Regions from separate parts of the Burkholderia seminalis genome, predicted to be linked through region 2. Evidence: predicted binding sites of a transcription regulator. Region 2 holds the regulator's gene; each other region holds the start of a gene.
The links. Region 2 encodes FliA, which starts transcription of late flagellar genes. Its sites were predicted from a motif close to CTAAAGTTTNNNNNNNNNNNGCCGNTA; they were not measured.
Positions count from the first base shown of each region.

Region 1 (10,446 bases), 890 kb from region 2:
GCGGCAAGCGACGTCGCGCCCAGCACGCCGACCGTGAGGCCGGTGGCGAGGAACAGCGTCGATTCGACCCCGTACGTGATCGCGACGGGCCAGCCGATGCCGATCAGTTCGCCCATCGTGGGCAGCTTCGGGCGCGACGCGGTCACGAAATGGCGGAAGCGCCGCCGGCCGTGCAGCAGCCAGATCAGGGCGAGCGCGGTGAGCCAGATCGTGATCGTCGTCGCGACGGCCGAGCCGAGAAAACCGAGGCGCGGCAGCCCGAACGCGCCGTGGATCAGCCCGTAGTTCAGCACGCCGTTGACGCCGACGCCGCCGATCGACACCCACAGCAGCCGCCGCGCGGCACCGATCGCCGGCAGGAATGCCCGCATCAGCCCGACGCCGATCAGGCTGCCGAGCGCCGCGTAGCGCAGGATGCCCGTGTATTCGCCGACGTGATGCGCGAGCAGCGGCGGCTCGTGGAACATCAGCAGGATCGGTTCGGACAGCGACAGCGCAACGATCGCCGGGATCGCGAGCAGCACCGACAGCGCGAAGCCCGTCCAGTAGATGTGCGGCACGCGGTCCTCGGCCTGCGCGCCGCGCGCGTGCGCGACGCTCACGCTGACCGACGACAGCACGCCCTGCAAGATCGTGACGATGACGAAGAAGAAGTTCGCGCCGAGCCCGCCCGCCGCGAGCGAATCGGGGCCGAGCGAACCGAGCAGCACCGTGTCGGTGACGCTCATCGCCATCTGGGAAAGTTGCGCGATCGCGAGTGGCGCGGCGAGGCGCGCGGTATCGGCGGCGTGACTGGATAGCGACGGCGGCGCGGCGGCCGTCCGCGTAAGACCGGAATGCGACATGGAATGGGCGCTCGCGCGGGTGCGGGCCCGCGCTGTATGTATTTATTTTGAGAGACGGCTAGCTTACGGCTTTATTCGTACGGTGTCGAACGCGTGCGCCGATGGCCATGTCGCGGACAGGGGGAACGCCGCGGGTGCTAGGCCTCGCGCACCGCGATGCGCGTGTCGCCGAGCAGCACGACCTGGCCCGCGCGGATCTTGCAGGTCTTGCGCAGCTCGACCGCGCCGTCGACTTTGACCGCGCCGGACGCGACGATCACTTTCGCGCTCCCGCCGCTGTCCGCGAGGCCGGTGATCTTGAGAAGGTTGTGCAGCTCGACGTATTCGCCGGTCAGCGTGAAATCCAGGTTGGGCATGACGAAGGAGGTGCGCAAGGCGCGGGAGGAAACGCTCCGCATCATACGGCACCGCGGGCCGACGCGCGAGCGCGGGCCGCCACGGCTCGCAGTTGTTAAGGACTGTGAGCGATTCGTCAGCAAATGAAACGGTGGGTAACAGTCTGAGAGATTCGAGAACCGGCCGGGCGCGCCGCGGGTCTTTTGTCGTACCTGCTGCGTGTTGCGGTGGGGATGCGACGGACCGCATCGCAGCGGTCCGGGCTCACAACTTCTCGAGGAGAATTGCCATGTCCAAGATTCGTACGATGCTGATCGGTGCCGCGCTGACGGCGTTCGCCACTTCGGCCGCATTTGCCCAGACGGGGACGGCGGCGCAGGGTGCAGCCGGTGCCGGCGTGCAGGCACAGACGCCGGCCGCAGGTGTCGGCGCAGGCGTACAGGGCAGCGCCGGCGCGAACGCGTCGGGCAACGCGGTCGGCGGCGCAACCGATGCGGTCGGCGCGGCAGCCGACGGCGCGAAGGATACCGCGTCGTCGGCCGTCCATTCGGCCAAGAAGCACACGAAGCATGCCGCGAAGTCGGCCAAGGGCCATGTCGGCGCCGCCAAGGCGAAAGCCGGCGAAGCGACCGAAGGCGGCGCGTCGGTCGGCGCGCAAGGCGGTGCATCGGCCCAGGGCGCCACGCAGTAAGCGACGCCCGGCGCCGCGCGACGCTCGCCCCCTGGGCGTCGCGCCGGCAGCGGTCCGACGGCCCGGTTCGCCTCATGCGAGCCGGGCCGTTTTCATGGGTTCATGCTGTCAGCGGGATGGGTGCGCGGTCATGGCCGGCGCTGTCCTTGCCCTTGTCCCGGTTGTCCCTGCGACGGTCGCACGGCGGCCGGCGTGAACACGCCGCGCAGCCACGCGGCGAGCCGTGCGAAGACGTCGTACGGTTCCTCGACGAAGATCTCCGGCTTCAGCAGCCGCAGGTACTCCATGATCTGCTGCGCTTCCTGCTTCTGGAACGAGCCGTGCGCAAGGCCCAGCCGCAGCAGCCCGCGCAGTTCGCCGAGCTTGTCGCGCGCGGTGCTGCCGACGCTCATCTCGCACGCGAGCTTGGCCTCGTAGATGCGCTGGCGCAACGATTCGGCGAGCCGCCACGCAGGCGTCTGCATCAGCTCCTCGAGCGCCTGGATGTCCTGCGCCGCGCCCTTGATCTGCGACGCGAGCGGGTCGATCAGCGACGGGTCGCCCTGCGCTTCGGCGACGATCGCCTTCGCCCAGTCGCGGCACGCTTTCGCGAGTTCGTCGGGGGTCCATTCGGAGCGCGACGCGAAGCCGAAGCCGAATTCGCCGGCCTGTCGCATCAGGATCGCGACGACGTCCGGAAACTCCTTGTCGAGCGTGCGCTTGGCCCATGCGTACTGGCCGCCCTGCAGCATCCGCTGCACCGCGTGTTCGGTCAGCGGCACCATGTTGTCGAGCAGCTTGGCGCGCAGGAAATCCTCGAACGACGGTGTCGCGAACTGCGGGTCGAGTTTCAGCGACACGCGGACGAACGCGTCGTAGTCCTTGCGCAGGGACTCGAGCGTGTCGTCCTTGAGGGAAAGGGTGATCTGGCCCATGAATCGTCTCGATGGCGGCCCGCGCAAGCCGACGGCCGGCACGGCGCACCGGGGCGGGCGCAGCGTCGACTGACCGGTGCGCGCCGAGGCCGGTGGCGGGTCTTCATCCCCTATATCGGCGCGCCGGGCGGAAACTTGAGCGTGCGCGGTAGAGCGTCCGCTCAGGCGGGCAGCCAGTGCGGGATCACGACCCCTTGCCAGAAGAAGAACGCCGCGAGCCCCGCGGCGATCGTCACGAGCGGGCGGCGGGTTGCCGCCGACACGAGCACGGCGGCGAGCGCGCCGACGAGCTGCGGATTGCGCCAGGTCAGCTCGGCCGGGCCGCCGTGCGGCGAGACGGTCATCGGCACGATGATCGCCGTCAGCACGGTCACGGGCACGAAGCCGAGCGCGGTCCGCACGAGCGGCGGGAAGGTCAGCCGCTCGCCGAACAGGAACAGCGTCGAGCGGATCGCGTAGGTGATGACGGCCATTCCGAGGATCAGCAGCGCGTAGCTCACGATGTCGCCTCCGTGCGCGAGCCGGTGCGCCTGCGTTCGTGCAGCAACGTGAGCGTGACGCCGATCGCGACGCCGGCGGCGACCGCGCCGAGCAGCCCGAGCTTGTACGGCCAGCCCTGCCAGAAGCAGGCGAGCGTGCCGGCCGTCGCGGCCGCCGCGAAATAGCGCAACGTGCCGAGCTGCGGGACCACGATCGCGATGAAGGTCGCCGCCATCGCGAAATCGAGGCCGAGCGACTGCAGGCCCGGGAACGCCGCGCCGAAGCCGATGCCCGCGAGCGTCCAGACCTGCCAGTTCAGGTACATCGCAAGCCCGGAGCCGAAAAAGTAGTGGGGGCCAACCGTGCCGGGCGCGAAGTGCCGGTAGTGCGCATGGGCGACCGCGAACACCTCGTCGGTCATCAACGCGCCGAGCGTGGCGCGCCAGCGCAGCGGCAGGTGTGCGACGTAGGGCGCGAGCGTCGCGCTGTACAGCAGGTGGCGCAGGTTCACGATCAGCGTGGTCGCGAGCACGACGACGAAGCTCGCGCTGCCCGCGATCAGGCCGAGCGCGATGAATTGCGCGGAGCCCGCGAACACGGCGAGCGACATCAGTGCGCCGTGCCATGCGGCGAGCGGGCCGCCGCCGACGAGCGTGCCGAAAATCACGCCGAACGGTGCTGCGCCGATCATCATCGGAATCGTGTCGCGCGCGCCGTCGAGCCATTCGTTGAGCGGGCGGCGAGGGGGCGAGGCGGGTGTCGGGTTCAAAGGGGCTCCTCCATGAACGGGAGGATAGCGGGCCGGTGGCGGGCCGGCTTGTATGTTCTTGCGCTCGCGAATGCGTGGGCGGCCGCGTCAGCTCGCCTGCCAGCGCCCGGGCGGAACCCCGAACATCCGTTTGAAGTGTCGCGTGAAGTGGCTCTGGTCGACGAAGCCGCTGGCCGCCGCGACGTCGGCGACGGGCACGCCCGCGCGCAGCGGCGCCAGCGCGCGCTGCAGCCGCAACTGGTTGCGCCACGCATGCGGCGGCATGCCGGTGGTGCGCGTGAACAGGCGTGCCGCGTGGAACGGCGACAGGCCGGCTGCCTGCGCGACGTCATCGAGCGTCACCGTGCACATGAGATCGGCCGCGAGCCGCTCGCGCATCGCGTCGACGCGCGGTTCGTCGGCCGCGAGCGGCGCCGGTCGCGGCCGCGCGTCGGCATGGCGCACGATCAGCGTCGACAGTGCGTCGAGCATCGCCGTTTCGGCGGCGAGCGGATCGTAGATGCGCGGTGCGTCGGCTGCCGGATCGCCGGCCGGCTGCCCGTGCGCATGCGACGACAGCGCGCGCTCGCTGCCGGCTTCCATCATCCGGTGCGCGAGCGTGAGCCGGGCGGCGAGATCGGCGTCGCGAATCACGTCGGAGGCAAACCACGGCGCATCCTGCGGGCGGCCGGCGATCGCGCTCGCGAGTCCGCGGACGAATTCGACCGGCAGGTAGCTGACGCGATAGCACCAGCCTTCGTCGGTTGCGCGCGAACCCGTATGCACTTCACCGGGATTGATCACGGGCACGGTGCCCGTTTCGGCGACATAGCCGTTGCCGCGATAGGTGAAGCGTTCCGCGCCCTCGAGAATCACGGGGATCGTGTACGCGTCGTGCCAGTGCGGCGCGAACGCGTGGTCGCGATAGGTCGCCGTGAGGAGATCCGCGTCCGGCAGCAGCGGCGTGCGCCAGTAGCGTGCGGCGTCGGGAAGGCGGGTGGCGGACATGATCGGGCGCGGGAGCGGTCGGACACGACAGTGTATCGCTCGCGCGCCCGGCCGGTGTGCGCGTTACTTGACCGGAATCGTCGTGCCGGCCGGCATCGGCACCGCGGTGATGGCATTCTTCGGGCTGCCGCTGACGATCCGGTCGCTGTAGGTCAGGTAGACGATCGTGTTGCGCTTCTGGTCGACCACGCGCACGACGTGCAGCGTCTTGAAGATGAACGACATGCGTTCGCTGAACACGTCGGTCTGCTGCTTGAGCGGCTCCTTGAAGCTGATCGGCCCGACCTGCCGGCAGGCGATCGACGCCTCGCTCGGATCCTCGGCCACGCCGAGCGTGCCCTTGATCCCGCCGGTGCGGGCGCGCGATACGTAGCAGGTCACGCCGTTCACGACCGGATCGTCATACGCTTCGACGACCACGCGGTCGGAGCCCGTGACGCGGAAATGGGTGTTGACGCTGCCGACTTCCTCCGCGTGCGCGAGCGGTGCCGCGGCGAAGGCGGAGAACAGGAGGGCGAACGGGGCGGAGCGCAGGAGACGATGCTTCATCGACGGAACCGGATGCGAATGCGGGACAGAGACTCTAGCATGCGCGCGACGGGGCGATGAACGGCGGAAACGCGGAAGGGTGGCCGGAAAAACAAAAGGCCCGTCGAATGACGGGCCTTTCATTGTTTGGCTCCCCGACCTGGGCTCGAACCAGGGACCTACGGATTAACAGTCCGGCGCTCTACCGACTGAGCTATCGGGGAATAAATCGGTACATCTGCGTGCGTTGTTTCCAACAAAAAACCCGTCCACTTTCAACGGGCCTTCGTGTTTTTGGCTCCCCGACCTGGGCTCGAACCAGGGACCTACGGATTAACAGTCCGGCGCTCTACCGACTGAGCTATCGGGGAACAAACAACAACAGCAGAGAAACGAGATTGTATGGAGTGGTCGCTAACCTGTCAATACCTTCGGGCCGCGATCTACAAAAAAATTTCTGCGGCCGCCGCGCGATCAGCGCTCGAGCAGGTGCAGCTTCTCCTGCACGTCCTTCCACTCGTCCGCGTCGGCCGGTGCCGGCTTGGTCTTGGTGATCGACGGCCAGTTCTTGGCCAGCTCGGCGTTCAGCTCGGTGAACTGCTGCTGGTCGCCCGGAACGTCTTCTTCGGCATAGATCGCATTGGTCGGGCACTCGGCGACGCACACGGCGCAGTCGATGCACTCGTCCGGATCGATGGCGAGAAAGTTGGGACCTTCACGGAAGCAATCCACCGGGCACACATCCACGCAATCCGTGTATTTGCACTTGATGCAGCCTTCGGTCACAACGTGAGTCATTAAAACGCTCCTGCTTGGCGGTATATATGGGGTGGCGTTTGCGCCAAAAGCGGCATTGTAACTGAAGCGCCAAACCCGCATCGCGTGGTCGGCTATCCGGCTTATATCGTTTCGTGATTAGTTTATGGGGTGCGCAACGCAGGCGCGTGCGCGGCGCGCCTGCGCGACGGGAGCAGGGCCGCGGGCGGTTTCCCGATGGTCGGTCCCGCATTCGGGTAACATGGCCGCCTGACCGGGCGGCGCGCGGTGCGCAGGTGCCCTGTCTCGATATTGGCGGTGCCGTCACCATGATCATCACTTCGCTGCTCGACACGGATCTCTACAAGTTCACGATGATGCAGGTCGTCCTGCATCACTTTCCGGCTGCAAACGTCGAGTACCGCTTCCGGTGCCGCACGCCCGGCGTCGACCTCGTGCCGTACATCGACGAGATCCGCGACGAGGTGCGCGGCCTGTGCGCGCTGCGCTTTTCCGACGTCGAACTCGACTACCTGCGGCGGATGCGCTTCATCAAGAGCGATTTCGTCGACTTCCTCGCGCTGTTCCACCTGAACGAGAAATACATCTCGATCACGCCGTCGCCGAAGGGCAACGGCGAGATCGACATCGTGATCGAGGGGCCGTGGCTGCACACGATCCTGTTCGAGATCCCGGTGCTCGCGATCGTCAACGAAGTCTATTTCCGCAACACCCAGCGCGAGCCGGACTATCGCGAGGGCCGCGAGCGGCTGCGCGAGAAGATCAAGCTGCTCGGCGCGGAACCCGAGTTCGCCGACTGCAAGATCGCCGACTACGGCACGCGCCGGCGTTTCTCGAAGGTCTGGCACGAGGAAGTCGCGCTCACGCTGCGCGACGGGCTCGGCCCGCAGTTCGCGGGCACGAGCAACGTGCTGTACGCGATGAAGCACGACATCACGCCGCTCGGCACGATGGCGCACGAGTACCTGCAGGCATGCCAGGCGCTCGGCCCGCGGCTGCGCGATTCGCAGATCTACGGTTTCGAGATGTGGGCGAAGGAATATCGCGGCGACCTCGGGATCGCGCTGTCGGACGTCTACGGGATGGATGCGTTCCTGAATGACTTCGACATGTACTTCTGCAAGCTGTTCGACGGCGCGCGCCACGACTCGGGCGATCCGTTCGAATGGGGCGAGCGCATGCTGCGCCACTACGAGGCGAACCGCTGCGACCCGCGCACCAAGGTGCTCGTGTTCTCCGACGCGCTCGACATCCCGAAGGTCATGCAGTTGTACGAACGGTTCCGCGGGCGCTGCAAGCTCGCGTTCGGCGTCGGCACGAACCTCACCAACGATCTCGGCTACGTGCCGCTGCAGATCGTGATCAAGATGGTGCGCTGCAACGGCCAGCCGGTCGCGAAGCTGTCGGACTCGCCGGGCAAGAGCATGTGCGACGACAAGGCGTATCTCGCGTACCTGCGCCAGGTGTTCGGCATCGCGCAGCCGGTCGAGGAAGACGCGTCGAAGTGAGCGCCGGCCGTTCGGCCGAAGGTGCGTGGCGGCAGGGGCGGCCGGTATAATCGGACGGTATTGCACGCCAACGTCACGAGGACCGTTCATGGACACTTCCGCTGCCCGTCGCCAGATCCTCGCGCGCATCCGCGCGGCGCAGGGGCGCGCGGCCGAACCCGACGCAGCGGAGCGCGACGGCGTCGCCGACTATCTCGCGCGTCATCCGCCGGGCCCGCGCCCGCCGGCGCCGGCCGACCTCGTCGCCGCCTTCGTCGACGAAGCCGCGCGCCTGTCGACCACGGTCGACGAAGTCGCGACGCTGGCCGACGCGCCTGCCGCCGCCGCCCGCTATCTTTCCGCTCACGGGCTGCCGGCGCAGGCCGTCGCGTGGCGCACGCTGGCCGATCTCGACTGGGCCGGCGCCGGCCTGTCGGTCGAGTGCCGCAAGCCGCGCGACGGCGATCTCGTCGGCCTTACCGGCTGCTTTTGCGCGACCGCCGAAACGGGTTCGCTGGTGCTGCTGTCCGGCCCCGACACCTATGCATCGGCCGGCCTGCTGCCGGAAACGCACATCGCGCTCGTACCGGCTTCGCGGATCGTCGCCGGGCATGAGGACGCGTTCGCGCTGATTCGCGCGGAGCGCGGCGAATTGCCGCGCGCGGTCAACTTCGTGTCGGGCCCGTCGCGCACGGGCGACATCGAGCAGACCATCGTCCTGGGCGCGCACGGCCCGTATCGCGTGCATGTGATCGTCGTACGCGGCGCATGACGCGCCCGCTGCATCCGCTACCACTCGAACAAGGAAGTTCTGCATGAAACGACATGCCGCTTGGGCAGGCATGGCGTCGGGAATCGCGCTTGGCGCGGCGCCCGCGCTTGCATCGGCCGCCACGCTCGACGGTGCCGCACTGTCCGCACTCTGGGGCATCCCGTTCGCCGGGATCCTGCTGTCGATCGCACTGTTCCCGCTCGTCGCGCCGGTGTTCTGGCATCACCACTTCGGCAAGATCGCGGCCGGCTGGGCGGTCGTGTTCCTGGTCCCGTTCGCGGTCGCGTTCGGCGCGGGCACCGCGTTCGGCACGCTCGTGCATGCGCTGCTCGAGGAATACATTCCGTTCATCGTGCTGCTCACCGCGCTCTATACGGTCGCGGGCGGCATCTGCGTGAACGGCAACCTGCACGGCTCGCCGAAGCTGAACACCGCGATCCTCGCGCTCGGCACGCTGCTCGCGAGCGTGATGGGCACGACGGGCGCCGCGATGCTGCTGATCCGGCCGCTCCTGCGCGCGAACGACAACCGCAAGCACGTCGTGCACGTCGTGATCTTCTTCATCTTCCTCGTCGCGAATGCGGGCGGCTCGCTGTCGCCGCTCGGCGATCCGCCGCTGTTCCTCGGCTTCCTGAACGGCGTGAGCTTCTTCTGGACGACGACCCATCTCGCGCTGCCGATGCTGTTCATCTGCGTCGTGCTGCTGACGCTGTTCTTCGCGCTCGATACGTACTTCTACCGGAAGGGCGGCGAGGAGCGGCCGGCCGCACTCGACCCGACGCCCGACGGCGCCGCACTGTCGATCGACGGCAAGATCAACTTCGTGCTGCTCGCGGCCGTGATCGCGCTCGTGCTGATGAGCGGCGTGTGGAAACCGGGCATCGCGTTCGACGTGTGGGGCACGCACGTCGCGCTGCAGAATCTCGTGCGCGATGTCGCGCTCGTGCTGGTGACGCTCGCGTCGCTCGCGCTCACCCCGCGTTCCGCGCGCGAGGGCAACGCATTCAACTGGGCGCCGATCGAGGAAGTCGCGAAGCTGTTTGCCGGGATCTTCGTGACGATCGCGCCGGTCATCGTGATCCTGCGCGCGGGCTCGGACGGCGCGTTCGCACAGATCGTCCATCTCGTCACGGGGCCGGACGGCAAGCCGATCGACGCGATGTACTTCTGGGCGACGGGCATCCTGTCGTCGTTCCTCGACAACGCGCCGACGTATCTCGTGTTCTTCAACCTCGCGGGCGGCGATGCGCAGGCGCTGATGACGACGGGCGCATCGACGCTCGCGGCGATTTCCGCGGGTGCGGTGTTCATGGGCGCGAACAGTTATATCGGCAACGCGCCGAACTTCATGGTGAAGGCGATCGCGGAGTCGCGCGGCGTGAAGATGCCGAGCTTCTTCGCGTACCTCGGCTGGGCACTCGTGATTCTGGTCCCGGTGTTCCTGCTGACGTCGCTGATTTTCTTCCCGGCGTAACCTGACGACTTTCAACCCAGCGCGGGTGGTCCCGGCGGCGCGGCGCGCGCCGCGACCGGCTCGCGGCATACGGAGATGGCGATGCAGAAGATCCTGGTCGCGCGTCCGATCTTTCCGGACGTGATCGAACGGCTCAAGCAGTATTTCGACGTCGACTGGAACGACGGCGACGCGCTCGCGCCCGATGCGCTCGCCGCGCGTCTGGCCGACAAGGACGGCGCGCTGACGGCCGGCGACCCGGTCGGCGCGGCGACGCTCGCGGCAGCCCCGCGCCTGCGCGTCGTGGCGAACATGGCGGTCGGCTACAACAACTTCGACATGGCCGCGTTCAACGCGGCGAACGTGCTCGGCACCAATACGCCCGACGTACTGAACGAGTCGACCGC
Region 1 is NZ_CP013398.1:1,124,362-1,134,807, forward strand. It holds gene norM (multidrug efflux MATE transporter NorM) at 1-845, opposite strand, end outside; gene WJ12_RS05090 (RNA-binding S4 domain-containing protein) at 983-1,201, opposite strand; gene WJ12_RS05095 (hypothetical protein) at 1,471-1,872, shown strand; gene WJ12_RS05100 (DUF4088 family protein) at 2,001-2,786, opposite strand; gene WJ12_RS05105 (AzlD domain-containing protein) at 2,948-3,286, opposite strand; gene WJ12_RS05110 (AzlC family ABC transporter permease) at 3,283-4,035, opposite strand; gene WJ12_RS05115 (AraC family transcriptional regulator) at 4,123-5,022, opposite strand; gene WJ12_RS05120 (CreA family protein) at 5,086-5,571, opposite strand; tRNA gene WJ12_RS05125 (tRNA-Asn) at 5,699-5,774, opposite strand; tRNA gene WJ12_RS05130 (tRNA-Asn) at 5,846-5,921, opposite strand; gene fdxA (ferredoxin FdxA) at 6,025-6,348, opposite strand; gene pncB (nicotinate phosphoribosyltransferase) at 6,636-7,835, shown strand; gene WJ12_RS05145 (LutC/YkgG family protein) at 7,924-8,586, shown strand; gene WJ12_RS05150 (sodium:proton antiporter) at 8,630-10,060, shown strand; gene WJ12_RS05155 (2-hydroxyacid dehydrogenase) at 10,142-10,446, shown strand, end outside.
Region 1: a site for FliA is predicted at 2,900-2,926, ahead of WJ12_RS05100 (DUF4088 family protein). Genes of this name have one in related genera too.

Region 2 (10,446 bases):
CGCCGATGTACGAAGCCTGCTCGTCCGACAGCACGGACAGGTTCGCGCCGATGCGCGCGAGGTGCAGGCGCGCGACCTTTTCATCGAGATGCTTCGGCAGCACGTACACCTTGTTCTCGTACTCGTTGCCGCGCACGAACAGCTCGATCTGCGCGAGCGTCTGGTTCGCGAACGAGTTCGACATCACGAACGACGGGTGGCCGGTCGCGCAGCCGAGGTTCACGAGGCGGCCTTCCGCCAGCAGGATCACGCGCTTGCCGTCCGGGAAGATGATGTGGTCGACCTGCGGCTTGATGTTTTCCCACTGGTACTGGCGCGTCGACGCGACGTCGATTTCCGAGTCGAAGTGGCCGATGTTGCAGACGATCGCGTTGTGGCGCATCGCCTTCATGTGATCGTGGTTGATCACGTGGTAGTTGCCGGTCGCCGTCACGAAGATGTCGGCCTTGTCGGCCGCGTATTCCATCGTCACGACGCGGTAGCCTTCCATCGCCGCCTGCAGCGCGCAGATCGGATCGATTTCGGTGACCCACACGGTCGCGCCCAGGCCGCGCAGCGACTGCGCGCAGCCCTTGCCCACGTCGCCGTAGCCCGCGACGACCGCGACCTTGCCCGCAATCATCACGTCGGTCGCGCGCTTGATGCCGTCGACCAGCGATTCGCGGCAGCCGTACAGGTTGTCGAACTTCGACTTCGTGACCGAATCGTTCACGTTGAACGCCGGGAACGGCAGGCGGCCGTCCTTTTCCATCTGGTACAGGCGGTGCACGCCGGTCGTGGTTTCCTCGGTCACGCCCTTGATGTGCGCGAGGCGCTTCGAGTACCAGGTCGCATCGATGTCGAGGTGCTTCGCGATCGACTTGTACAGCGCGACTTCTTCCTCGTTGGTCGGCTTCGCGATCACCGAACGGTCCTTCTCGGCCTTCGCGCCGAGGATCAGCAGCAGCGTTGCGTCGCCGCCGTCGTCCAGGATCATGTTCGCGAATTCGCCGTTCGGCCATTCGAAGATGCGGTGCGAGAACTCCCAGTATTCGTCGAGCGACTCGCCCTTGAACGCGAACACCGGCGTGCCGGCTTCGACGATCGCGGCCGCGGCGTGATCCTGCGTCGAGAAGATGTTGCACGAGGCCCAGCGGACGTCCGCGCCGAGCGCCTTCAGCGTCTCGATCAGCACGCCCGTCTGGATCGTCATGTGCAGCGAACCGGCGATGCGCGCGCCCTTCAGCGGCTGCTGCGCCTTGTATTCGTCGCGGATCTGCACGAGGCCCGGCATTTCGGTCTCGGCGATGTTGAGTTCCTTGCGGCCCCAGCCGGCCAGTGCCATGTCGGCGACGACGTAATCGTGGGAAGCCTTGGAATCGATAATGGCGTTCATCACGCCCTCCTTTCTAAAAAAGTTCTAGATTGGTGACGTGAGCGCCGTTCAGGAAGCGGGGCCGGCGCGACGATCGCTGAACGCGCCGCACGGCTGCTTGGTGAAGCCTTCCGAGCCTGGCGGACACGGATGGTCCGTCGCAACGCTCCTCGGAAAACGGAGGGGATTGTAGCAAATCGGCGCGCAAAATGCGCGAGCACCGCGACGCAAGCACGGCACAAGCGCGCGGCGTCGGCGCGCGTGGCCGCCCTGACAGGGTCAGGACTCCGCGCCGACCCAGGCCTGTTCGCGCAGCCGCGCGCGCAGGCGCGCGACGGCCTGGCTGTGCAGCTGGCACACGCGCGACTCGCTCACTTCGAGCACCGCGCCGATCTCGCGCAGATTCAGACCCCGTTCGTAGTACAGCGACATCAGCAGCTTCTCGCGCTCCGGCAGCCGCTCGATCGCCTCGACGAGCGCCTCGCGCAGGTGCTCGTCGAGCAGCGCCGACAGCGGATCGGCGTGATCGACGCGATAGCGGTCGAGAAACGGCTCGTCGTCGGCCGCGCGGTCGAAATCCTCGTAGTAGATGAGCTGGCTGCCGTGCAGGTCCTGCAGCATCCCCTGGTATTCGTCGAGCGGCATCTTCAGGTGCTCGGCGATCTCGGTCTCGCTCGCCGAGCGGCCGAGATGCTGCTCGACCTGGTGCACCGCGTGCTCGACCTCGCGCGACGTCTTGCGCAGGCTGCGCGGCAGCCAGTCGTTGCTGCGCAGCTCGTCGAGCATCGCGCCGCGGATGCGCTGCGTCGCGTAGGTCTCGAACTGCGCGCCCTGGTCTTCCTTGTAGCGGCCGGCCGCGTCCATCAGGCCGATCATGCCGGCCTGGATCAGATCGTCGAGGTCGACGCTCGCCGGCATCTTCGCGACGAGCTGCAGCCCGAGGCGACGCACGAGCGGCGCATATTGCGCGAGCACGTCGGCCTGGGACATCTTTCCTTGAGCGTTGTACATCATGGCTCTCTCCTTCCGGTGGCGCTCACGCGGCGTGTGCCGCGCCGGCCTCATACGACGGCTTGCCGCCCGCGTGGACCGCGCGCCCCGTGCCCGGCCGCGGGCGCATCGGCCAGTACAGCAGGTCGGCGGCAATCTGCCGGTAGTCGCGCGCAGCCGGCGACGACGGGAACGCATCGACCACCGCGTGCATCAGTTCGCGCGCATGCTCGACGAGCGGATCGGCGCTCACGCAGCCCGCGTCGGCGATCGACACGGTCAGGTAGCGGCTCGCGACGCCCGCGAGGTTGTCGAAGGCCGTCTTCGCGTCCGCGTGGCTGCCGACGTGATTGGTCAGCACGCGGAACTGCGCGAACGCGTGCGCGAAATGCAGCCGCTTCATGCATGCGTACGCCTCGGTGATCGCCTGCGCGGCGACCCGCGTGACGACCAGCACGTCGTGGGCCTCGCGGGCGAGCGCCGAGAACGAACCGTCGGCGCCGAGCTGCGCGTCGACCAGCACGATGTCGGCCGGGCCGTCGATGAAATCGCTCAACTGCGCGTCGCTGTAGCCGGCACGCGCGAGCCGCGCGGCCGCGCACAGGCCGAAGCCGGCGGCCACCCGCGTGCGTTCGCCGTCGCGCAGCCACGCGCCCGCCAGGGTCGCGCTGGCCGAATGCACGTCGGCGCGTTCGTCGACGACGAGCACGTCCTTGCCGAGCGACGCAAGCGCCGTCGCCAGATTCACGATGGCGGACGTGCAGCCCACCCCCGTCGGCCCGCCCGTCACCGCGACGATGCGCGACGCGCGCCCGGCCAGCAGGCGCCGCAGCCCTTCGGCCTGGTCGATGATCCGTTTATCCAAATCGCACCTCGTGCAGCTCGGCGGTGGAACGTGCGGTCAGTGCGGAAAGCAGCGTCGGCATGTCCTCGTCTTGCGGCACGAAGGGGGAGCCGTCGCGCGGCACACAGAACGCGCTCTTCAGCAGGAATTTGGTCGAGGCGACGTACAGGTTCTCCGGCACCTTCTGGCCGGTCGACACGTAGTGGACCGGCAGCTTGTAGCGGATCACCGTGTCGAGCACGCCGCCGAGGTGGGTCGCCTCGTCGAGCTTCGTGAGGATGCAGCCGGCGAGATCGGAGGATGCCGCGTGCGGATGCTCGCCCGCGCTGCGGTATGCCTGCACGACTTCGTTGAGCGTGTCGCCGTGGCTCGTCGCGTTGAGCAGCAGCAAGCGCTGCACCGGCGCGTTCGCGCCGTGCAGCATCGCGATCTGGTCGGACACCGCGCGGTCGCGCTGGCTCATGCCGATCGTGTCGATCAGCACGATGTGCTTGTTGCGCAGCTCGGACAGCGCGAGCGCGAGATCGCCCGCATCCTTCACCGCGTGCACCGGCACGCCGAGGATCTTGCCGAAGATGCGCAACTGCTCGTGGCCGCCGATCCGGTAGCTGTCGGTGGTCAGCAGCGCGACCTTGCTCGCGCCGAAGCGCATCACGCAGCGCGCGGCCAGCTTCGCGGTGGTGGTCGTCTTGCCGACGCCCGTCGGCCCCATCAGCGCGAACACGCCGCCGCGCTCCATCAGCGCATCCTCGCTGTCGAGCACCGGCAGGTTCGACGCGAGCACCGACTGCGCCCATTCGGCGGCCTGTTCGAAGGTCTGCGTGCCGTCGCCGGACGGCAGGTTGTCGACCAGCATCCGCACGAGCTGCGCGGAGAAACCGGCCGCGAACAGGTGCTTCGTCAGCGCGCCGTGCACGGCGCTGCGACGCTGGCGGTCGTGCCACTTCAGGCTGTCGAACTGCTCTTCCATCATCCCGCGCAGTTCGCCGAGTTCCTGCATCACCGTGTCGTTGACGATCCGCTCGATGCGCGACTTCACCGCGTCGGCCACCGCGGCGGCCGTGTCGGCGGACAGGCGCGCGCGCTCGGCCGTCTTTGCCGCGTGCGCGGCGCCCGTGTCGGGCGCGCGGGAGGCGGCCGGCATCCGGCGCTCGGCGTCGCGCACGATGTCGCGCGCCCAGTCGGGCGGCGTCGCGCGCGCGGCGGCCTGCGGCGCGGGTGCGCTCGCGGGCGGCGTGGCCGGCGCCTGCGCGCGTGCGATCAGCGCGTCGCGCTGCTGCGTCAGGCGCTTCGCGTGCTCGACCAGCCAGGGGGCAGGTTCGGCCGCGCCGGCGGCCGGGGTGTCGGCGGCGATGCCGGCGGCGGACGTGGCGATCGGCGGCGAGGCCGCAGCCGGCGGCATGGCCGGCGCATCCGCATCGAGCGCCGACGCGTGCGCGTCCGGCTCCTCCGCGTCGGCGCTCGCGCCGAACACGGACGAGAACACGTCCGGCAGCCCGCCTTCGCCGGCGGCATAAGGATTCATGACCGGGCGCGCCGGTACCGCGCCCGGGCGCGACACGATGCCCGGCACGGCGGCGGCCGGCACGGATTCCGGCAGGCGCGGCGTGGCGAGGCGCGAGCGGGCGGCCGGCGGCGTCACCGCGGCCAGGTCCGAATCGGCGAGTGCAACGATTTCGACGCTGCCGTCATCGAGCGTGCGGTTCGACAGCACGACCGCGTCGGCGCCGAGCGCCTCGCGCACGAGACGAAGTGCGTCGCGGCTCGTTGCGCCGGTGAATTTGCGAATGTTCAAGCGGAACCCCCGATGACGTTAACGACCTTGATCGTGCGTGTGTCCGGCACTTCGGCATACGACAGCACTTTCAATTGCGGCAGGCTGCGGCGCAGGAAACGCGCGAGCATCGCGCGCAGCGCGTGCTGCACGAGCAGCACGGGCGGCAGCCCGAGATTCTGTTGACGCAGCATCGCTTGCTGCGTGCCGGTCAGAAGGTTGTGCGCGAGGCCGGGTTCGAGGCCCGGGTTCGCGCCGGTGGCGAGCGCCTGCGACAGCACGCGCTCGAGATTCGCATCGAGGCCCATCACCTGCATTTCGCCGGCGCCCGGATACCACTGCTGCGTGATCGCGCGGCCGAGCGAGAGCCGCACCGCGGCCGTGATCTCGTACGCGTCGCCGCGGCCCGCGTGTTCGGACACGGCCTCGAGGATCGTGCGCATGTCGCGGATCGGCACGCCTTCCTCGAGCAGGTTCTGCAGCACCTTCTGCAGCGTCGTCAGCGAGATCGTCTTCGGCACGAGGTCCTCGACGAGCGACGGCGCGTCCTTGCCGGTGCGCTCGATGAGCGCCTGCACTTCCTGGCGGCCGAGCAGTTCGGCCGCATGCTGGACGACGAGATGGTTCAGGTGCGTCGCGACGACCGTGCTCGCGTCGACCACCGTGTAGCCGTACACCTGCGCCTGCTCGCGCAGCGCGACGTCGATCCACACGGCCGGCAGCCCGAACGCGGGATCCTGCGTGACCGCGCCCGGCAGCGCGGCCGTCACCTGGCCCGGGTTGATCGCGAGCCACTGGCCCGGGAACACTTCGCCGACGCCGATCTCGACGCCCTTCAGCGCGATCCGGTACGCATTCGGCCGCAGCTCGAGGTTGTCGCGGATATGGATCACCGGCGGCAGGAAGCCGATTTCCTGCGCGAATTTCTTGCGGATGCTCTTGATGCGCTTGAGCAGCTCGCCGTCGCTGCCCTTGTCGACAAGCGGGATCAGCCGGTAGCCGACTTCGAGGCCGAGCGGATCGATCAGCTGCACGTCGTCCCAGGTTGCCTCGTGGCTGTCGGACGGCAGCACCGCGGGCGGCGCGATGTCGGTCACGTCGCCGGCCGCCTTGCGGGCCGCCGCGCGCCGGGTCAGCGTGCGGGCCAGCCAGATCGCGCCGCCGCCGAGCGCGAGAAACGCGAAGTGCGGCATCCCCGGGATCAGCCCCATGACCACGATGATCACGCCGGTGATCGTCAGCACGCGCGGGTTCGTGAACAGCTGGCCGGTGATCTGCGTGCCGATGTCCTCGTCGGTCGCGACACGCGACACGATCACGCCGGCTGCAGTCGAGATCACGAGCGACGGGATCTGCGCGACGAGGCCGTCGCCGATCGTCAGCAGCGTGTAGTTCGTGCCGGCCGCGGCGAACGACATGTCGTGCTGGACCATCCCGACGATCAGCCCGCCGATCACGTTGATCGCCATGATGATCAGGCCGGCGATCGCATCGCCGCGCACGAACTTCGACGCGCCGTCCATCGACCCGTAGAACTCGGCTTCCTGCGACACGGCGAGACGCCGCTTGCGCGCCTGTTCCTCGTTGATGAGGCCCGCGTTCAGGTCGGCGTCGATCGCCATCTGCTTGCCGGGCATCGCGTCGAGCGTGAAGCGCGCGGACACTTCGGCGATCCGCCCCGCGCCCTTCGTGATCACCATGAAGTTGATGATCATCAGGATCACGAACACGACGATGCCGACCGCGAAATTGCCGCCGACGAGGAAGTGGCCGAACGCCTCGATCACCTGGCCGGCGGCGTCCGGCCCGGTGTGGCCCTCGAGCAGCACGACGCGCGTCGACGCGACGTTCAGCGACAGGCGCAGCAGCGTCGAGAACAGCAGCACGCTCGGGAACGCCGCGAAGTCGAGCGGCTTCATCGTGTACATGCTGACGAGCAGCACCATCACCGACAGCGCGATGTTGAACGTGAACAGCAGATCCAGCAGCATCGGCGGCAGCGGCAGGATCATCATCCCCAGGATCATGCAGATGAGGATCGGGCCCGCGAGCGCGCGCAGGTTCGTGCCGGCGAACGGGTTCTGGCGCTTGGCGAACAGGCCGGTGGTCGGGGTGCTCATGCTGCCTCCGGCCGGGCCGCGTCAGGGGCGGTAGCCGCTACGGGGAACGGCGCGCGCGGGTGAGCGTGGGGGCGGATCATTGCGACGCTCCTTGCTGGCCGAGCGTGTCCTCGGCTTCCTCGCGTTCGTCGCCGGCGGCGACCGACGTGCCCTTGTCGAGTTCGGCCGGCACGTCGAGATCGACCGGCACCGCCGGAAACGCGCCGCCTTCCGAGCGGAAGCGCTTGAGCTGGTAGACCCACGCGAGCACCTCGGCGACGGCCGAGTACAGCGAGCCGGGGATCTCGCGCTCGAGTTCGACGTTGTGATACAGCGCACGCGCGAGCGGCGGCGCCTCGAGCAGCGGCACGTTGTGTTCGGCCGCGAGTTCGCGGATGCGCGCCGCGACGAGGTTCACGCCCTTCGCGACGACCTTCGGCGCGCGCATCTCGCCGTCCGTGTATTGCAGCGCGACGGCGAAGTGGGTCGGGTTCGTGACGACCACGTCGGCCTTCGGCACGGCCGCCATCATCCGGCGGCGCGCGATCGCGCGCTGCTGCTGGCGGATCCGCCCCTTCACGTGCGGATCGCCTTCGTTCTCGCGATGCTCGCGCTTCACTTCTTCCTTCGTCATGCGCAACTTCTTGTTGTACTGCCAGATTTGGTAAGGCACATCGAGCGCGGCGACCACCAGCATCCCGGCGACCGTCGTGCCGCAGCACACGGCGACCAGGTGCAGCGCGTCGGGGAGCGCGACGCCGAGCGGCTGCGTCGCGAGGCCGAGCAGTTCGTCCTTGCTGCGCCAGATCGCGACGCCGCCGATCCCGCCGACGACGATCGTCTTCGCGACCGACATCCCGAGCTGGATCGGCCCCTGGATCGAGAAGATCCGGCCGAGGCCCGAGATCGGGTTCAGGCGGTCGAACTTCAGCTCGAACGTCTTCTGCGAGATCAGCCAGCCGCCGAGCGCCATCGGCGCGAGCAGCGCGGCGAGACCGGTGAGCGCGAGGATCGGCAGCAGCGCGGTGAGGCCCTCGAGGCTCGCGCTGCCGGCCGCCGACAGCATCCGGTTCGTGTCGAATGCGGTCGCGCGATCGAACGTGAACGCGCCGCGCAGCATCGTCTGCAGATGCGCGCCCGACGGGCCCGCGAGCAGCCATGCGCCGTAGAATCCGGCCGCGAGCAGCGCGAACGAAGCCAGCTCGCGCGAACGCGCGACCTGCCCCTCCTCGCGCGCCTTCTCGCGGCGCCTGGGAGTGGCGGCTTCGGTCTTGTCGAGATCGCTCTCGTCTGCCACGGGGCCTCCAGTCGGGTACGGCGGAATGCCGCTTTCCAGTGACACCGATTATTCATGCAGGCGTCAAACGCCGATCGGTCGAGCAAAGCCGGGAAAGGGGGGTATTTCGGGGAATCGGGCGAGCCGGTGCGAACGCGGCTGGCGCGGGGGCGCAGCGACGCGCGGCAACGCGGAAAAACGTGCCGATCGGCGCGATGGCGAGGGGTCGGCCGCGGGCAGGACGCCGACGGCGGGAAGCGGGGAAAGGGCGAAACGACTGCGGTAAACCGACGGGCGGGAAAGGCGGGACATTCAGGCCCCGGCGCGACGCTCGCGCGCCGGGGCGGGACCGGTCAGACGGCCGGAATCGGATCGGCGCCGAAGCGGTTCGGGCCGTCGGTGCCGCGCGAGCACATCCACACGAGCAGCAGGATGCCGCCGACCACCGGAATCAGCGCGATCAGCAGGAACCAGCCCGAGCGGCCCGTATCGTGCAGGCGGCGCACGCTGACCGCGATGCCCGGAACGAGCAGCGCCAGCGAGACCAGGCAGATGACGCCGAGCAGCAGCAGCGTGATCAGGCCGCCATCGCGGCCGGCCGCGCCGATGACCTGGGCCGCGATCGAAAGAATGACGCTCAGCAGCGTGAAATACCAGTATTCGGCACGACGCGCACGGCCTTCGAATGTCGCGTATTTATTGAGTGCGGTACGAACGGCTTCGGAAAAACCCATCTTATTACCCTCCTGTTTTATATTGGCACCCCGGAAACAACGCCGGCATTATATGTTTGATTTTCACCGGACTCCATCTGTTTCGCCTGCCGGCCGGCGCTCGCCCGTTCGCATGGACGCCGATGCCGCGCGGGAAAGGCCGCTCCAGCATAATTCGGTACCGCGGCCTTGCATGCCGCGTCATTTTAATAATCTTGAATACCTGACAGAAACGACAGCCCCCGATAATCCGGCATTTGATTACATTCGAATGAAACCGCGCACCAACGATAATCGCGTGACGTGCGCGGCATTCGATTATCCGGCCTGATCCGCCGCCTGCTGCAGCGCGGCGAGGTCGAGCTTCTTCATCGTCATCACCTGCGCCATCACGCGCTCGGCGCGCGCCGGGTCGCCCGTCATCAGTTCGGCCATCTGCACCGGCACGACCTGCCACGACACGCCGAAGCGGTCGCGCAACCAGCCGCACTGCTGCGCGCGCTCGTCGCCGCCTTCGGACAGGCGTGCCCAGTAATGATCGATCTCGTCCTGGTCGCGGCAGTTGACGACGAACGACACGGCCGGTGTGATCTGGAACACGGGGCCGCCGTTCAGCGCGACGAACGCCTGCCCGTCGAGCTCGAACGCGACGGTCATCACCGCGCCCTCCGCGCTGCCGGACGCGTGCGCGCCGGCCTTGCCGTAGCGCGCGACGTGCACGATGCGCGCGTTGTCGAACACCGACACGTAGAAGCCGGCCGCCGCCTCGGCGTCGCGGTCGAACCACAGGAACGGCGTGATGCGCTGGATACGCGGGTTCATGACGTTGTCTCCTCGATGTCGTGCCGGCACCGGTGCCGGTCTTACATCGTAGGCGCTGCGCCCGCGCGCGGCGGAAATCCGGCCCATCGGACACGCACGGCGGCGCGATAAAAAAAGGGGGCGATCGCTCGCCCCCTTTGTTCCCGCGTGCCGCCGCGCCCTGTCAGAACGCGACGAACGGCGGCGCGCCGCCGCTCGCGGTCTTGTCCATCCCGAAGTAGATCGTCTTGCCGTAGAAGTGCGGCATGCCGATGTCCAGCCAGCTGGTCGAGCCGAACGGGCCCGCGATGTCGTTGAACGCGAACGTCGACGGGTTCGAGAACAGCGAATCGGCGTTCGAGACGGGCATCGACACGACACCCGACGCGCCGTTCTGGCCGCTCAGCGTCGCCGAGTAGGTCGTCGCGGACGACGGGCAGTAGAACTCCGTGTTCCGCGAACAGACCGTCTGCGCCGAATCGTTGAAGAAATACGCGTTCGAGCCCGTATCGAAGAACGCGGTCACGTTGCGCCCGAGGAACGTCGCGCTGACGTCGCCCGTCGTGGTCGACGTCAGGACCGTCTTGCCGCTCAG
Region 2 is NZ_CP013398.1:234,022-244,467, reverse strand. It holds gene ahcY (adenosylhomocysteinase) at 1-1,375, opposite strand, end outside; S-adenosyl-L-homocysteine riboswitch at 1,408-1,532, opposite strand; gene WJ12_RS01015 (RNA polymerase sigma factor FliA) at 1,634-2,368, opposite strand; gene WJ12_RS01010 (nucleotide-binding protein) at 2,391-3,209, opposite strand; gene flhF (flagellar biosynthesis protein FlhF) at 3,202-4,983, opposite strand; gene flhA (flagellar biosynthesis protein FlhA) at 4,980-7,082, opposite strand; gene flhB (flagellar biosynthesis protein FlhB) at 7,159-8,358, opposite strand; gene WJ12_RS00990 (DUF805 domain-containing protein) at 8,691-9,071, opposite strand; gene WJ12_RS00985 (VOC family protein) at 9,369-9,872, opposite strand; gene WJ12_RS00980 (DUF3443 family protein) at 10,036-10,446, opposite strand, start outside.

Region 3 (10,446 bases), 390 kb from region 2:
CGCGATACCAGTCGCCGCCGGCCGGGTCGCGCGCCCATTCGTAGGTCGCGGCCGGCTTCAGCGGATCCGCGTCGATCCGGTACCAGCAGCGCAGGTACGTGTAGGTGTCGGACCCGCGGCGCGCGGCGCGCGCCGTCGCGCCGGGCGTGCCCGACGCGGCCGGCGGCGCGACGTCGGGGCCGGCCGGCGACAACGACATGTCGCCCGTCGGCGTGGGCAGCGGCGCGGGGCCGGCGGCGCGCGCGGCGGGGAGCGTCAGCGCGGCGCCCAGCGCCGCGGCAGCGGAAACGGCGACGATACGGGAAAACAACGGAATACGGAAATACGGCATGCGGCCCTCTTCTGATTGTTGTGACGGGACGGCGGCGCGGTTGCGTGGCCGTGTATCGGAAGGGACCGTGGGTGCCGGGCTCGGGCCCGGTCTGTCGAATCGTGAGTGGCCGCGAACGGCGGCGAGAGGCGGTGAGAGGCGGTGAGTGCGGCGGCGGCCGGTCAGCGGGCCAGCGCCGAGACGCGCCCGTCCGGGCCGTAGACGCCGGTGGGTGCGGGCGCCGAGCGCAGCACCGCGAGCGCGCGCTCGTTGTAGTCCATCCGGATGCGGATCAGCATTCCGTTGTTCGCATTGGCCTGGCGCGCGCGTTCGGCGGCCTGCTGCAGCAACTGCCAGCGGCCCGCGAGGCGCGCATCGCGCTCGGCGGCCTGGTCCATGCCCTTCTTGCCGGCCGGAAAACCGAGCGCGGAAAGCTGCGTGTCGCGCGTGCGTTCGAGCTGCGCGAGCCGGTCGATCAGCGCGCTTTTCCTTTCGACGATGCCGGGCAGCATCTCGAGCGGCTCGGCCGTCGTCAGCGCCTTTTCCTCGTAGACGAGCAGGGACGCGAACGCTTCGACCGTCGCGTGTTCGTCGTTGACCGTGGCCAGCAGCTCTTCTCTCATCGCGTCATGCTCGTCGCGCCGGTGCGCGCGGTGGGCGCGCGCCGGCAAACCGGTGGAACCGGCCTGGGCCGGCTTAGTTACCCTGCGGGCGCTGCTGCTGCAGCAGCTCGCGGGCGGTGTTCAATACGCCGTCGGCAATCTTGCTCGCGTCGATCGTCAACGTGCCGTTGTTCAGCGCGTCCTTGATCGACTGGACCAGGCCCGTGTCGATATCGGCGTCGCCCGACGCGGATACCGAGCGCAGCTGGCCGGACAGACCCGACAGGTTCACGCTCGTGTCGCCGCCGGTCGATCCGGCGTCGGCCGCCGGCGCGGACGACTGGGCCGTGCCGGATTGCGCACGGGACGCGCCGTTGCCGGTCGGCGCCAGGGGGCTCGGGTTCGGAGTGGAATCGATCTTCACGATGGGTTTCCTGTACGGTTTGACCCAGATAACGGCCGGGTCGGCCCGAACTTTAGCATCGCGAGCCCGAAATGCTCCGAATAAACAATTCTTTACACTCTTGCCGTTTGATCCGTCCCTATAGCGGAATTTCCACGGTGCCGGCGTCCTTGACGATCGCCGTGACGATCTGGCCCGCCGCCATCCGCACCCGCACCGACTGGCCCGGCGCCGCGTTCGCGAGCACGCTGCCTTCGGCCGAAATCGTGAAGCCGGGCCCGGCCGCGACGACCCGCACCGTCTGGCCGGCGGATACCGACGCCGCGCTCTTCAGCATGTCCTGCCGCAGCGGCAGGCCGGCCGAGATGCGCGCGAGCGCGGTCGCGCCGATCGCCTGCGCGGGATCGGTGATCACCGCGAGCGGCATGACCGTCAGGTCGCCGTCGCGGGCGACCAGGTCGGCCGCGGAGAGCGGCTCGCCGGGCGCGATCTGGCGCGCGGCGACGTAATAGGTGGCCTGCACGGCGACCTTCGCCTGCAGGTAGACGGTCCACGGCCGCTCGCCCGCGCAGCGCACGCCGACCGTCGTGCGGCCCCACAGGCGCGCGCCGGTCGGCAGGAACGGCTCGAGCGTCGTGCACGCGGCGAGCCCGCGCGGAAACGCGGTCGTGACCGTCGCGGTGGTCTTGCCGGGCAGGCCGGCGATCTGCTGCTGCAGGAACGCGAGGGCCGCGCGGCGGATCGTCTCGGGATCCTGCTGGCCGGGCGTCGTCGCGGGCTGCGCCGCGGCGGCGGCCGGGGCCGGAGGCGCGGAAGCCGCTGCTGCGCGCGGCGCCGGTGCGGCTGACGCGGCGCGGGCCGCTGCGAAACGGGCGGCGGCGGCAGGCGCGGGCGCCGGCCGCACGGGATTCGACGCGGATTCGGCCGTGCCGGCGACGACCGTCGCGATCGCGGTCGGGTCGGCGGCGCGCGGCTGCGCGCCGTAGCCGGCGTTCGCACGGGCGGCTGCACGAACGGGCGCGGGCGCCGGCGGCGGGACGGTCGTCACGACCATCGCGCCGGCCGGTTGCGCCGCGTAGCCGGCCGCGGCACCCGCACCCGAAACCGCGCGGCCCGCTTCCGGCGCGATGCCCGCACCCGAGGCCATTCCCGTTGGCCCGCCGAACTGGCCGCCGTTCGCCGCGTTGGCGTGCGCGAGCGCGGCTTCCGCCGTCTCGCCGCGGCCGGGAATCACGATCATCCCGTCTTCCGCGTGCACGGCCGGTGCGGCGATCCACAGCGCCGCGGCGAGCACGCACGCACGCCGGACGCGCGTGAGCCGCCCGTTCCCGCCGCGAAGTGCGCTGTCCGTCATCGCCGTGTCCTCGATCCGTTGATCCGAGTTGCATTCTAGGGAGCCGGGCCGTCGCGCAAACGATGAATAGAGGGGGCCTTTGCCGCGTTATTCGCCCGATTGCCGGTTGCGTCCGACGCCTACCATCGCTGTCATGGAAAAAAGCCTCTCGGGTCGCCATCCGGCGCGAGGGGCGTGCAGCGCTTCATACGGAGAGACGCACACATGCTGGACAAACTCGATGCGGAATTCGCGTTCGGCCGACAGGCGCTCGACGTGCGCGCCTACCGGCAGGAACTGCTGTCGTCGAACATCGCGAACGCCGACACGCCGGGCTACCAGGCCCGCGACGTCGATTTCGCGTCGACGCTCGCGCGCTCGCTGAAGCAGACGAGCGGCGGCCTGGCGCCGAGCAACGCCGCGCAGTTGCCGATGACGCAGCCGGCCGGCGTGACGAGCGGCATGTCGATGGTGTCGACGGCGGCCGGCCACATGGCCGGCACCGCGAAGCTGATCCCGACCGGCGGCCCGTCGGACGACTACGGCCGCGCGCAATACCGGATGCCGCTGCAGCCGTCGCTCGACGGCAACACGGTCGATCTCGACGTCGAACGCGTGCAGTTCGCGAACAACGCGCTGCACTACGAGACCGGGATGACCGTGATGACCCAGCAGATCAAGGCGATGATCGCCGCGATCTCGACGAACTCGTAAGCGCAACCGTACCCGAGCACACGCACCAGGAGCCACCATGCCTTCGTTGATGAACATCTTCGGCGTCGCCGGTTCGGCGCTGTCCGCGCAATCGCAGCGCCTGAACGTCACCGCGTCGAACCTCGCGAACGCCGACAGCGCCACCGGCCCCGACGGCAAGCCGTACAAGGCCAAGCAGGTCGTGTTCGCGACCGACCCGATCGGCGGCGCGCGCACCGCGTCCGGCCAGGGCGTGGGCGGCGTGCGCGTGACGAAGGTGATGGACGACCCGTCGCCGATGAAGTCGACCTACGACCCGGCGAACCCGGCCGCCGACGCGAACGGTTACGTACAGATGCCGAACGTCGATCCGGTGCAGGAGATGGTGAACATGATCTCGGCGTCGCGCTCGTACCAGGCCAACGTCGAGACGCTGAACACCGCGAAGACGCTGATGCTCAAGACGCTGACGATCGGCTCGTAAGCCGTTCGCCCGCCGACCTCACAGACCCGACAGAAGGCCAACCAGGATGACTTCCTCCAGCACGACGATCGGCAGCAACGGCACGAACGTGTCGAACCTGCCGACCGACACGATGAACACCAACAACGTGTCGTCGACCAACGGCACGTCGGCGAGCGACCTGCAGGCGACGTTCCTGAAGCTGCTCGTCACGCAGCTGCAGAACCAGGATCCGACGAGCCCGGTCGACAGCTCGCAGATGACGTCGCAGCTCGCGCAGATCAACACGGTGAGCGGCATCGCGCAGCTGAACACGTCGCTGACGTCGCTGTCGACGCAGCTCACGGCCGGCCAGCAGACGCAGGCCGCGCTGCTGATCGGCACGAACGTGCTCGCGCCGGGCAATTCGGTCGCGGTGAAGAGCGGCGCGGCGTCGCCGTTCGGCGTGTCGCTCACGAGCGACGTGTCGAACCTGACGATCACCGTGAAGAACAGCGCGGGCGTCGTCGTCAACACGATCAACGCGGGCAAGCAGTCGGCCGGCACCGTGCCGTTCAACTGGACGCCGACCGACGCGGCCGGCAACGCGCTGCCGGACGGCGCGTACACGGTCAGCGCGCAGTACACGGGCACCGACGGCAAGAACTACGCGCCGACCGTGCTGGCGGCCGCCACGGTGCAGAGCGTGATCAAGCAGGCGGACGGCACCGCGGGGCTGGTGCTGTCGAACGGTACGACGGTCGGGCTCACCCAGGTCGCGTCGATCTTCCCGAACGTCAAGACGTCGTCCACGGCCGGCGACACCACCACCAACTGATCGAGCTTTCACGAAACGGAGATCGAAATGGGTTATCAACAGGGTCTGAGCGGCCTCGCCGGTGCCTCGAACGCACTCGACGTGATCGGCAACAACATCGCGAACGCGAACACGGTCGGCTTCAAGTCGAGCACCGCGCAGTTCGCCGACATGTACGCGAACTCGGTCGCGACGTCGGTCAACACGCAGATCGGCATCGGCACGTCGCTGAATGCCGTGCAGCAGCAGTTCGGCCAGGGCACGATCAATACGACGAACTCGTCGCTCGACGTCGCGATCAACGGCAACGGCTTCTTCCAGATGTCGAACAACGGCGTGACGACGTACTCGCGCGACGGCACGTTCCAGCGCGACAAGAACGGCTTCATCGTCGACTCGCAGGGCCGCAACCTGATGGGCTACGCGGCCAACGCGGGCGGCGTGATCAACACCGCGCAGACCGTGGCGCTGCAGGCGCCGACGACCAACATCGCACCGACCGCGACGACCAAGATCACCGGCCAGTTCAACCTGAACTCGCAGGACAAGACGCCGACCAAGACGCCGTTCGACCCGACCGACAACACGACGTACAACTACTCGACGTCGATCCAGGTGTACGACTCGCTCGGCGGTTCGCAGGCGGTCAACATGTACTTCGTGAAGTCGTCGGCCGGGACGTGGGAAGCGTACGCGGGCGTGCAGGGCGCCGCGACGGCGACCGACCTCGGCACGGTCACGTTCGATACGTCGGGCGCGATCAAGAGCACGACGACGGGCACGCCGCCGACGCCGACCACGTCGCTCGGCCAGTTCCAGTTCACCGTGCCGAACACCGACGGCTCGGCGACGCCGCAAAGCCTCACGCTCGACCTGACCGGCACCACGCAGTACGGCGGCAAGGACGGCGTGAACAACCTCGCGCAGAACGGCTATGCGAGCGGCACGCTGACGACCTACTCGATCGGCGCCGACGGCAAGCTGACCGGCAACTACTCGAACGGCCAGACCGCCGTGCTCGGCCAGATCGCGCTCGCGAACTTCAACAACCCGAACGGGCTGGTGAACCTCGGCGGCAACCAGTACGCGGAAACCTCCGCATCGGGCGTGCCGCAGATCTCCGCGCCGGGCAGCACGAACCACGGCACGCTGCAGGGCAGCGCGCTCGAAAACTCGAACGTCGACCTCACGTCGCAGCTCGTCAACCTGATCACCGCGCAGCGCAACTACCAGGCCAACGCGCAGACGATCAAGACGCAGCAGACCGTCGACCAGACGCTCATCAACCTGTAAGCGCGGATAACCGGCAGCCATGGACCGACTGATCTACACGGCGATGACGGGCGCGTCGCAGTCGCTCGACCAGCAGGCGATCGTCGCGAACAACCTCGCGAACGCGTCGACGACGGGCTTTCGCGCGCAGCTCGCGACGTATCGCGCGGTGCCGATGAATTTCGGCGACGGCAGCAACGTCGACCCGACGACGACGCGCACCTACGTGCTCGCATCGACGCCCGGCGCGGATTACGCACCGGGCCCGATCACGCGCACCGGCAACCCGCTCGACGTCGCCGTGCAGGGCGCCGGCTGGCTGTCGGTGCAGGTGGCCGACGGCAGCGAGGCGTACACGCGCGCCGGCAACCTGCACGTCGACGAGAACGGCCAGCTCGTCAACGCGAGCAACCTGCCGGTGATCGGCAACGGCGGCCCGATCTCGGTGCCGCCGAACGCGGAAGTGACGATCGGCAAGGACGGCACGGTGTCCGCGCTGATGCCGGGCGATCCGCCGACGGCCGTCGCGATCGTCGACCAGATGAAGCTCGTCAATCCCGATCCGGCCACGCTCACGCGCGGCAACGACGGGCTGTTCCGCACCGCCGACGGCAATCCGGCCGACGCCGACCCGAACGTGGTCGTCACGCCGAATTCGCTCGAAGGCAGCAACGTCAACCCGGTGACCGCGATGGTCGCGATGATCGACAACGCGCGCGCGTTCCAGCTTCAGTCGAAGCTGATCCAGACGGCCGACCAGAACGAGCAGTCGGCGAACCAGCTGCTCAACTTCAGCTGAGCGCCCGCGCCAGCCCACGCAGGAGAATCGACAAGTGAACCGTTCGCTCTACATCGCCGCCACCGGCATGAATGCGCAGCAGGCGCAGATGGACGTGATTTCGAACAACCTCGCGAACACCAGCACGAACGGCTTCAAGGCGTCGCGCGCGGTATTCGAGGATCTGCTGTACCAGACCATTCGCCAGCCCGGCGCGAATTCGACGCAGCAGACCGAGCTGCCGTCGGGCCTGCAACTCGGCACCGGCGTGCAGCAGGTCGCGACCGAGCGCCTGTACACGCAGGGCGGCCTCACGCAGACCGGCAACTCGAAGGACGTCGCGATCAACGGCGCGGGCTTCTTCCAGGTGCTGATGCCGGACGGCACCAACGCGTACACGCGCGACGGCTCGTTCCAGACCAACGCGCAGGGCCAGCTCGTCACGTCGAGCGGCTACCAGGTGCTGCCGGCGATCACCGTGCCGCAGAACGCGCAGTCGCTGACGATCGGCAAGGACGGTGTCGTGTCGGTCACGCAGCCGGGCTCGAGCAACGCGGTACAGATCGGCTCGCTGCAGATCGCGACCTTCATCAACCCGACCGGCCTCGAGGCGAAGGGCGAGAACCTGTTCGCGGAAACGACGTCGTCGGGCGCGCCGAACGTGTCGCAGCCGGGGCTGAACGGCGCGGGCGTGCTCAACCAGGGCTACGTCGAGGCGTCGAACGTGAACGTCGTGCAGGAACTCGTCAACATGATCCAGACGCAGCGTGCCTACGAGATCAACAGCAAGGCCGTGACGACGTCCGACCAGATGCTGCAGACCGTCACGCAGATGAAGAGCTAACCGGAAAGTCCCGCCGTCGCCATGAAGCAGGTCCGCCTCCTCCCGTCAGCCCCCGTCCGCGCAGCCTGCGCGGTCGCGGTGGCGGCGCTCGCCGGTTGCGCGCAGATTCCGCGCGATCCGATCATCCAGCAGCCGATGACGGCGCAGCCGCCGATGCCGATGTCGATGCAGGCGCCCGGCTCGATCTACAACCCGGGCTACGCGGGGCGGCCGCTCTTCGAGGATCAGCGGCCGCGCAACGTCGGCGACATCCTGACGATCATGATCGCGGAGAACATCAACGCGACCAAGTCGTCGGGCGCGAACACGAACCGGCAGGGCAACACCGACTTCAACGTGCCGACGGCCGGCTTCCTCGGCGGGCTGTTCGCGAAGGCGAACCTGTCGGCCACCGGCACCAACAAGTTCGCGGCGACCGGCGGCGCGAGCGCGGCGAACACGTTCAACGGCACGATCACGGTGACCGTCACCAACGTGCTGCCGAACGGCAACCTCGTGGTCAGCGGCGAGAAGCAGATGCTGATCAACCAGGGTAACGAATTCGTGCGCTTCTCGGGCGTCGTCAACCCGAACACGATCTCGGGCGCCAACTCCGTCTACTCGACGCAGGTCGCCGACGCGAAGATCGAATACTCGTCGAAGGGCTACATCAACGAAGCCGAGACGATGGGCTGGCTGCAGCGCTTCTTCCTCAACATCGCGCCGTGGTGATGACGATGCAGACGACCCCGATCCGCCGCCTGTCGGCCCGCGTGCAAGCCGCCGCGCGGCTCGCCGTCGCGTTCGCGGCCGTGGCCGCGGCCTGCGTGTTCGGCGCGGCGCCCGCGCAGGCGGAACGCCTGAAGGACCTCGCGCAGATCCAGGGCGTGCGCGACAACCCGCTGATCGGCTACGGCCTCGTCGTCGGCCTCGACGGCACGGGCGACCAGACGATGCAGACGCCGTTCACGACGCAGACGCTCGCGAACATGCTCGCGAACCTCGGCATCTCGATCAACAACGGTTCGGCGAACGGCGGCCCGTCGTCGCTGAACAACATGCAGCTGAAGAACGTCGCGGCCGTGATGGTGACGGCCACGCTGCCGCCGTTCGCGCGGCCGGGCGAGGCGCTCGACGTGACGGTATCGTCGCTCGGCAACGCGAAGAGCCTGCGCGGCGGCACGCTGCTGCTCACGCCGCTGAAGGGCGCGGACGGGCAGGTGTACGCGCTCGCGCAGGGCAACATGGCGGTCGGCGGCGCGGGCGCCAGCGCGAACGGCAGCCGCGTGCAGGTGAACCAGCTCGCGGCCGGCCGGATCGTCGGCGGCGCGATCGTCGAACGCGCGGTGCCGAACGCGATCGCGCAGATGAACGGCGTGCTGCAGCTGCAGCTGAACGACATGGACTACGGCACCGCGCAGCGGATCGTGTCCGCGGTCAACTCGAGCTTCGGCCCGGGCACCGCGACGGCGCTCGACGGCCGCACGATCCAGCTCGCGGCGCCGGCCGATTCGGCGCAGCAGGTCGCGTTCATGGCGCGGCTGCAGAACCTCGACGTGAGTCCGGACAAGGCCGCGGCGAAGGTGATCCTGAACGCGCGCACCGGTTCGATCGTGATGAACCAGATGGTCACGCTGCAGAGCTGCGCGGTCGCGCACGGCAACCTGTCGGTCGTCGTCAATACGCAGCCGGTCGTGTCGCAGCCGGGGCCGTTCTCGAACGGGCAGACCGTGGTGGCGCAGCAGTCGCAGATCCAGCTGAAGCAGGACAACGGCGCGCTGAAGATGGTGACGGCCGGCGCGAACCTCGCCGACGTCGTGAAGGCGCTGAACACGCTCGGCGCGACGCCCGCGGACCTGATGTCGATCCTGCAGGCGATGAAGGCGGCCGGCGCGTTGCGCGCCGACCTGGAGGTCATCTAAATGGCGGCGAACCTTCCGAACGCGAACGACCTCACGCAGCGCTTCGCGCTCGACGTGCAGGGTTTCGATGCGCTGCGCGCGCAGGCGAGGCAGTCGCCGCAGGCCGGCGCGAAGGCGGTCGCGGGCCAGTTCGACGCGATGTTCACGCAGATGATGCTCAAGAGCATGCGCGACGCGTCGCCGGACGGCGGCCTGTTCGATTCGCATACGTCGAAGATGTACACGTCGATGCTCGACCAGCAGCTCGCGCAGCAGATGTCGACGCGCGGGATGGGCGTCGCCGACGCGCTGATGAAGCAGCTGCTGCGTAACGCCGGCGCCGGTGCCGGCAGCGACACGGCGGCCGACGTGGGCGCCGGCGCGGGCGGCCTGGGGGCGGCCGGCTTCGGCACGGCCGGCAACGAAGGCAGCCTCGCCGCGATGAACGCGATGGCGAAGGCTTATGCGAACGCGGCGAACAACGGCGGGCTCGCCGGCGCGCGCGGCTATTCGGCCGGCAGCGCGCTGACGCCGCCGCTGAAGGGCGCGAGCGGCGTGCAGGACGCCGACGCGTTCGTCGACCGGCTCGCGGGCCCCGCGCAGGCGGCCAGCGCGACGACCGGCATCCCGGCGCGCTTCATCGTCGGCCAGGCCGCGCTCGAGTCGGGCTGGGGCAAGCGCGAGATCCGCGCGGCCGACGGCTCGACCAGCTACAACGTGTTCGGCATCAAGGCGAACAAGAGCTGGACGGGCCGCACGGTGTCGGCGCTGACGACCGAATACGTGAACGGCACGCCGCGCCGCGTGGTCGCGAAGTTCCGGGCGTACGACTCGTACGAGCACGCGATGACCGACTACGCGAACCTGCTGAAGAACAACCCGCGCTACTCGGGCGTGCTCAGCGCGAGCCGCAGCGTCGAAGGCTTCGCGCACGGGATGCAGAAGGCCGGTTACGCGACCGACCCGAACTACGCGAAAAAGCTGATCTCGATCATGCAGCAGATCGGCTGACGGCCCGCGCCCGGTTGCGCCGGAAACGGGCGCCCGCCGCCCTCCGCTCGCCCCTTTCGGA
Region 3 is NZ_CP013398.1:3,345,744-3,356,189, reverse strand. It holds gene WJ12_RS15185 (SGNH/GDSL hydrolase family protein) at 1-331, opposite strand, end outside; gene WJ12_RS15180 (flagella synthesis protein FlgN) at 493-933, opposite strand; gene flgM (flagellar biosynthesis anti-sigma factor FlgM) at 1,007-1,336, opposite strand; gene flgA (flagellar basal body P-ring formation chaperone FlgA) at 1,455-2,669, opposite strand; gene flgB (flagellar basal body rod protein FlgB) at 2,874-3,362, shown strand; gene flgC (flagellar basal body rod protein FlgC) at 3,400-3,825, shown strand; gene WJ12_RS15155 (flagellar hook assembly protein FlgD) at 3,872-4,621, shown strand; gene flgE (flagellar hook protein FlgE) at 4,649-5,893, shown strand; gene flgF (flagellar basal-body rod protein FlgF) at 5,913-6,671, shown strand; gene flgG (flagellar basal-body rod protein FlgG) at 6,706-7,494, shown strand; gene flgH (flagellar basal body L-ring protein FlgH) at 7,516-8,205, shown strand; gene WJ12_RS15130 (flagellar basal body P-ring protein FlgI) at 8,211-9,395, shown strand; gene flgJ (flagellar assembly peptidoglycan hydrolase FlgJ) at 9,396-10,385, shown strand.
Region 3: a site for FliA is predicted at 1,366-1,392, ahead of flgM (flagellar biosynthesis anti-sigma factor FlgM). Genes of this name have one in related genera too.